DNA from 2 places in the Pseudoalteromonas sp. DSM 26666 genome. Region 2 is predicted to be linked to the other one. Evidence: predicted binding sites of a transcription regulator. Region 2 holds the regulator's gene; the other holds the start of a gene.
What was found. Region 2 encodes FliA, which starts transcription of late flagellar genes. Its sites were predicted from a motif close to CTAAAGNTNNNNNNNNNNNNGCCGATA; they were not measured.

Region 1 (3,425 bases), on a different contig from region 2:
TTATCTTGCCAGCCAAAAATTGTTTCTGCGGCTTTATTAAAGCTCAAAATAGTGCCTTTAATATTTATAGTAACGATGCCGTCAATGGCAGTTGATAAAATAGCATCAAGGCGAGACTCTTCAGCTGATTTTTTCCCCAACAGCATTCTGTATCGGATCATGCCATTGATGATCACAACCACCGCTGTTAATAAAAGCGTGGCGAACGACACACTAATAGCAATAAAGGTTAGATGTGATTGGTTTGTTTGCTCGTTAATTATCGGGCTTGTTGCAATAAATCGCGTAGCAGCCATGCCCATATAATGCATACCAGCCACGGCAAGGCCAAGAATAAGGGCGCAAATAATACGATTATGCACAGGCGTTAATTTTTTAAAGTGTGCTGGTAAATGAAAACGTGCATAGAGACTTATAAAAGACAGCAGCACTGCAACAACAATTGAAGCGCCAAACCATATTGGATCATAACGAAGTAAAGGACTTAATTGCATCGCGGCCATACCGCTGTAATGCATGGTGCCAACACCCGCGCCAAATAAAAGAGAGCTTAGAATTAAATTGATAATACGAGGGTGAGAGCTATATGTTTTCAAACAAGAAAAAGCAATGGTACATGCCAGTAAAGCCGGTATAAACGATACAAAAGTTAGTGTGGGGTCGTATTCAATTGTAGTGCACAAAGAAAATGCGAGCATAGCAATAAAGTGCATGCTCCAGACCCCTCCGGCAAGGACTAAGGCTGCGGTTATATTGGCTAACTTTCGATAAGATTTAAAATGTGTATTATTTGCTAAATCGATAACGTGCAAAGAAAAATAAGCTGCAAAAATTGCGGTGAGTATAGATAGTGTCACTAAACTTGGGTCGTATACACCATTAATAATTAGGCTTGGATCTGGTTCGTTTATAAAAAAATTAGCTAACATCAATCATTCACATAATAACTCTTAAATTCAGTCTAATATAAAATACAATAATAATCACAAGGTATTGAGTTATAAATTACAAAAGTAACGTAAGTGTTTTAAGCTCTAAATCATACTATTTATTGAGTAGCACTAAATGCATTGTTATTAAAATGGCATTTAGTGGGGATTATTTATAGATTAGCCGTTATGGTACAAGGTAAAATAAAACCCAGTGGTTAATTATAAATAGGCAGCATTCATTGTTGGATTACACTTTAAAGCGTAGTAAGCGAAGAAAAACAGTGGCTATCAAAGTCGCACAACGTGAGCTTACGGTATATGCGCCCCATTTTGTAACGAAAACACAAATTAATGAATGGCTGTTAAGTAAACAGGACTGGATTGATGCTCAGTTACATAAGCAACAAATTCAAGCCGATACACGACAGTTTCCACTCAAAACCCAGAGTATTAAATTATTTAATGAAGCTGTTAATGTGCAATTTGATAACGCAGTACGCACTCAATGGCAGCAGCACAATGAAAGCCAAACGCTGTTACTGAGTATTTCTTCACGTGTAAAGCATCAAACGCAAATGTATCAAAGTTTGCTAGAGCAGTTTTTGCATGAGAAATTAGAAAGTTATATTGAAATGCGAGTTAACGATTATTGTCAGCTGATGGGTGAAAAGCTACCGAGTAATATTCGTATTCAATTGTATAAACGTCGCTGGGGTAGTTGTAATCGCAGGCGTGAACTAACCTTCAACTTACACTTGGCAAGTGCACCGACATGGGTCATTGACTACGTGATTGTTCATGAATTAGCACATTTAAAATATTTAAATCACAGTGCTCAATTTTGGCAACGTGTGGGATTATTTTATTCAGATTATAAACAAGCAAGTAACTGGTTAAACAATCATGGTATGAGTTTACAGTGGGTATTTGAATAAAAAGAAATAAGGTAGAGAAGAGAAGTGGTGGAGGGAGCTGGATTCGAACCAGCGAAGGCTGAGCCGTCAGATTTACAGTCTGATCCCTTTGGCCGCTCGGGAACCCCTCCAATGCAACGCGGCAGATAATAGCAAACTTCTTATTTAAGTAAAGAAAAAAGCTAAAGAAAATTCAAATTTAGCCGATAAATACTTATTAATTAGTTAAATAGGCTAAAGTCTATGCAGATTGGTGATTTGTTAATCACGGAGAGCCAGTTAAAAACAAGGCTTAACGAAAGTGTGCACGAAAACCGCCGAGGCGAGTTTGCACTTTTATTAGCAATGCTCTCTCACGATGCACTCGATTTTAGTGAATTCCACCTACCCAAAAGTGACACTAAGCATTATCAAGCTAATGAAGATGCTCTGCGTAAACAATTTGGCGCAGGTCCAAAGCAGCCATTAGCGCCAGATACCTTTAATATGTTAATTGGTAAAAATAACACAGAGCTTTTAGCAAAAATGGGAAGCGCTGTAGGGATGAGTGATATAAAGTTAACTCAGTGCTTAAAGCCTGAGCCATTTAATATTCGTGATGATAAAAACCACATTCCTCTGACTGTCATTGATAACTGTGAATTAGCGGTACGTCGACGAATTCAAAATACCAACACCGAGTTATCAAACCCTCAAATGGATGCGGTGGCATTTTATGATGATTTACAAAATGAAGCTATCCACCAGCCATTACATTTGTTTAGTGCCTAATTATATGTGTTCAATTGCTGCTTTATACATGCCATTTGATTGTAATAAACTGTGTTTATAGTAGTAAGTAACTATTGGTTTTATAGGTGCTTTATTTTAATAACTGATTTAATATAAAAAAAGCATCCAAAATTTAAATGCAATTGCTATAATGGCGCAAATGGTATGACATTAAATGCCATTATCATTAAACCAAGGTAATTAGGAACGTAATGAAGAAAACATTCACGCTGAATCATGAGAAAATCAAATACCCTCGTATGGTTGATGCTGCAAAGCATGAAGTGAAAAAATATTTGAAAAGAGAACGTAATAAAACTTTACCTGTTGATGCCGACTACTGGGCATTTGATTGTAAGTTTGGTAACACGGCTGAAGAAGCCCAAGTGGTTCACGTTGCTGAAATTAACAATCACATCAGTGAAATTGAAAAGCAAGGTTTAACTTCTTTTTACTTAGAGATTTTAGCAAGACCTGCACAGCGTCAAGATTTCGATGAAGATGATGGCGAGTAAAACGCTAATTTGCGTTTAGTGTAGTTTTTGAAAATGGGCCTTGTGGCCCATTTTTTGTAGCTGAAGTTTATACACTATGACATTTTTTGTATTTTTTATTACTGCCACAAGGGCACGTATCATTACGTTTTACTTTAATATCGGCAACCGGTGTAATCTCACCATCAAGGTATCGCCATTGTCCATCTTCTTTAATAAACCTTGAATTTTCTGCCAACTCGCAATATAAATCTTGATAAAAGTAGTGAGCTTTAAATGTAACAAATCCTGTTTCATCATTATAACCAGAGTCT
Region 2 (3,425 bases):
GCAACAATGGGATCTTCTATTTTTTCTGGTTGTTCAGTTGGTTCAACCTCACCACCTTGCGCTGCAAATGCAGTCAACAGGTGAATTAAACTTTCTTCAACTTCACGGACAAGTTCAATAACACGGCGAATAACCTGACCGGTTAAATCTTGATAGTCTTGAGCCATCAGCACATTAGTCATCAGCATTTGTAACTCATCGGTTTTGTGATGAGAACTGCTCATAAACTTATCAATACTATGACAAAGTGATTTAAACTCACCAAGCTCTATTTCGCGGTTCATTAAACGATCCCACGTTGGCTTGATATCAGCTATTTCGTCAGCGATTTCTTGTGCTAATGGTAAGCTTGCTTCAACCGCATCCATTGTCTTATTGGCTGCGTTTTCTGTCATTTCCATGACATAGTTAAGGCGTTTTTTTGCGTCAGGGATGGCATCAGTGGTAATGTCTGTTAAACGCGTGTCTAACTCGAAACTTTTTAAAGCTTCGTGCAGTTGACGCGTCAACTTACCCACCTCAGCAAATAACTGTGATTGCTCTTGTGAAGCTGTTTCTAAAATTAACTGATTCGCTTTATCTTGCTCACCATTTTCTAAAAAAACAACTAACTGGCGAGCTTGTTCTAAAGTAATCTGAGGCGCAGCAGGTGCTGACATAAGCCTCTCCCTCTCATTAACCTAAGCGTTCGAACACTTTTTCTAATTTAGTTTTCAATGTACCTGCAGTAAATGGTTTAACAATATAACCATTAACACCTGCTTGGGCCGCAGCAATTATTTGTTCTTTTTTAGCTTCTGCTGTAACCATTAAAACAGGAATATGCTTTAATTTTTCATCAGCTCGAATTGCCCTTAAAAGATCAATACCTTGCATGCCTGGCATATTCCAATCTGTTACAACAAAATCAAACGCTTGATTTTGCAACATAGGCAAAGCAGTTGACCCGTCATCTGCTTCTTGAACATTGGTAAAACCTAAATCGCGCAACAGGTTTTTAATAATACGTCTCATTGTTGAGAAATCATCAACAACAAGAATTTTAATGTTTTTATCCAAAACATCCTCCAGTGAGGCCTGAACCTTTATTTACTTACTTCTAGTTTATCCAGTCATTGATTTTTGCTTTAAGCTTAATCATCGCCTGACCATGTATCTGACTTACACGCGATTCACTTACATCGAGTATATGCCCAATTTCTTTTAAATTCATCTCATCGTTATAGTACAAAGAAAGCACCATTGCATCTTTTTCCGGTAACGACTTTATTGCACTGAGTAAAGACTCATTAAACCGTTCATTTTTAACATTATTGAACGGTTTGTCTAGTGCTAAATCTTGGCCATGAGGTGTAATCACATCATCATCTATACCAAGGTCTTCAATGCCTAACACTTTGCTTACATTTACATCGTTTAAAATATGATGGTACTCATTTAGCGAAATTTCAAGTTTTTCAGCAACTTCACTATCTTTAGGTTCACGGTTTAAACTGTTCTCAAGCGCAACAATAGTCTCTGCAACCAAACGGCTTTTTCTGTGAACTGAACGTGGAACCCAATCGCCTCGGCGCATTTCATCTATCATCGCACCACGAATACGAATACCGGCAAAGGTTTCAAAGCTTGCGCCTTTGCTTGCATCAAAGTTTTTTGAAGCTTCAATTAAACCAATCATACCCGATTGAATTAAATCATCTAGCTGCACACTGGCCGGTAAACGAGCAATTAAATGGCACGCCACTTTCTTGACTAATGAGGCATGCTTTTCAACAATCATATTTAAATTCTGTGTTGACTGATATCCCATAGCTCTATTCACCGGTATTGTCATTGTTAGTTACTAACTAGTTTCTCAATGAAAAACTCTAAATGACCCGAGGCTTGACTAGGTGTTGGCCACTTAGCAATTTTTGTAGCCAGTGTTTTAAAAGCAATTGCAGCAGGCGACCCAGGAAAAACCTCAACAATTACTTTTTGGCGGCGCGTTGATTTGCGCATATTTTCATCATATGGAACCGTTGCAACCAACTCCATTGATATATCTAAAAATCGGTCGGTAACCTTTGAAAGTTTTGCAAACAATTCCTGCCCTTCGCGTAAACTACGCACCATATTGGCAACAATTTTAAATTTATAAACGCCGTGCTCACGGCTAAGTACTTTAATTAAAGCATAGGCATCGGTAATTGATGTAGGCTCATCACATACCACCACAACCACATCTTGCGCTGCGCGAGAAAAACTCAGCACCATATCGGAAATACCCGCAGCGGTATCAACAATTAAAATATCAAAGTCGGTGTTAAGTTCACTAAATGCACGAATAAGTCCAGCGTGCTCTGAGGGTGATAACTCAACCATACTTTGCGAACCCGATGTTGCAGGCACTATTTTTATGCCTGCGGGACCTTCGACTAAAATATCATCAAGTTCACATTCGCCCGATAAAACATGAGATAAATTACGCTCAACGCGCAGTCCAAGCATCACATCACAATTCGCTAATCCTAAATCAGCATCTAGTACAAGCACACGTTTGCCTTGTTGGCCTAACGCGATTGCCGTGTTAAGGGATACGTTCGTTTTACCCACTCCACCTTTGCCGCCGGTGACAGCGATAACTTTTACGCCGTTATTATTATTCTTGCTCATTTTGCGAAGGCCGCTTGCTTGATCTAAAACTGTGTTAATCATACATCTCTACTGTGCTCGACGCCACTGATTGGTGTCGTGATTGTTGTGCTTTTATTCTTTTTAAATACAATTGCTCAGCTTTTTTTACTAGTTTTTCGGCATTTGCCACTCTAATATCTTCTGGTACTCGCTGACCGTTAGTAAGATACCCTATTGGGAGACGATTTTGAATCGCAATACTAATAATCTCACCTAAACTCAATGACTCATCAAGTTTAGTAAAAATACATCCGCTTAGCTGTACTTTTTTAAAGTGCCTTACTGTTTCTTGTAATACATTAATTTGCGCCGTCGCACTTAATACTAAATAACTACGTATATCAACACGCTGATTACGCATCAAGGTGTTTAACTGCTCGGTTAAGCGTAAATCACGTTGACTCATTCCCGCTGTATCAATTAAGACTAGACGTTTATTTCGTAAATGGTATAAAACTTCTGCTAATTCATTTGCATCTTTAACTTGTTTAACGCCACAACCTATAATACGACCATACGTTGCTAGCTGCTCATAAGCACCAATACGGTAGGTATCGGTAGTAATAAGCGCTACTTTATCGGCACCGTATTTTTGTGCACCCAATGCTGCCAGTTTTGCAACTGTGGTGGTTTTACCCACGCCAGTAGGTCCGACTAACGCAAAAACACCGCCTTGGCGAAGTATTTCGTTGTTCGTGGTTTGCATTTGATCTTCAACCATGTTCAATAAAGCTTTCCAGCCTTGTTGG

Region 1: the regulator FliA is predicted to act here: its motif matches at 2,029-2,055, upstream of BM380_RS00360 (VC2046/SO_2500 family protein).

Annotation. Positions count from the first base shown of each region.
Region 1 is NZ_FPAR01000001.1:69,854-73,278, forward strand. It holds gene BM380_RS00345 (PAS domain S-box protein) at 1-929, opposite strand, end outside; gene BM380_RS00350 (M48 family metallopeptidase) at 1,175-1,867, shown strand; tRNA gene BM380_RS00355 (tRNA-Tyr) at 1,893-1,977, opposite strand; gene BM380_RS00360 (VC2046/SO_2500 family protein) at 2,090-2,617, shown strand; gene BM380_RS00365 (DUF6172 family protein) at 2,830-3,132, shown strand; gene BM380_RS00370 (YchJ family protein) at 3,200-3,425, opposite strand, start outside.
Region 2 is NZ_FPAR01000005.1:292,413-295,837, forward strand. It holds gene BM380_RS11565 (protein phosphatase CheZ) at 1-659, opposite strand, end outside; gene cheY (chemotaxis response regulator CheY) at 676-1,059, opposite strand; gene BM380_RS11575 (RNA polymerase sigma factor FliA) at 1,100-1,810, opposite strand; gene BM380_RS11580 (MinD/ParA family ATP-binding protein) at 1,837-2,697, opposite strand; gene flhF (flagellar biosynthesis GTPase FlhF) at 2,690-3,425, opposite strand, start outside.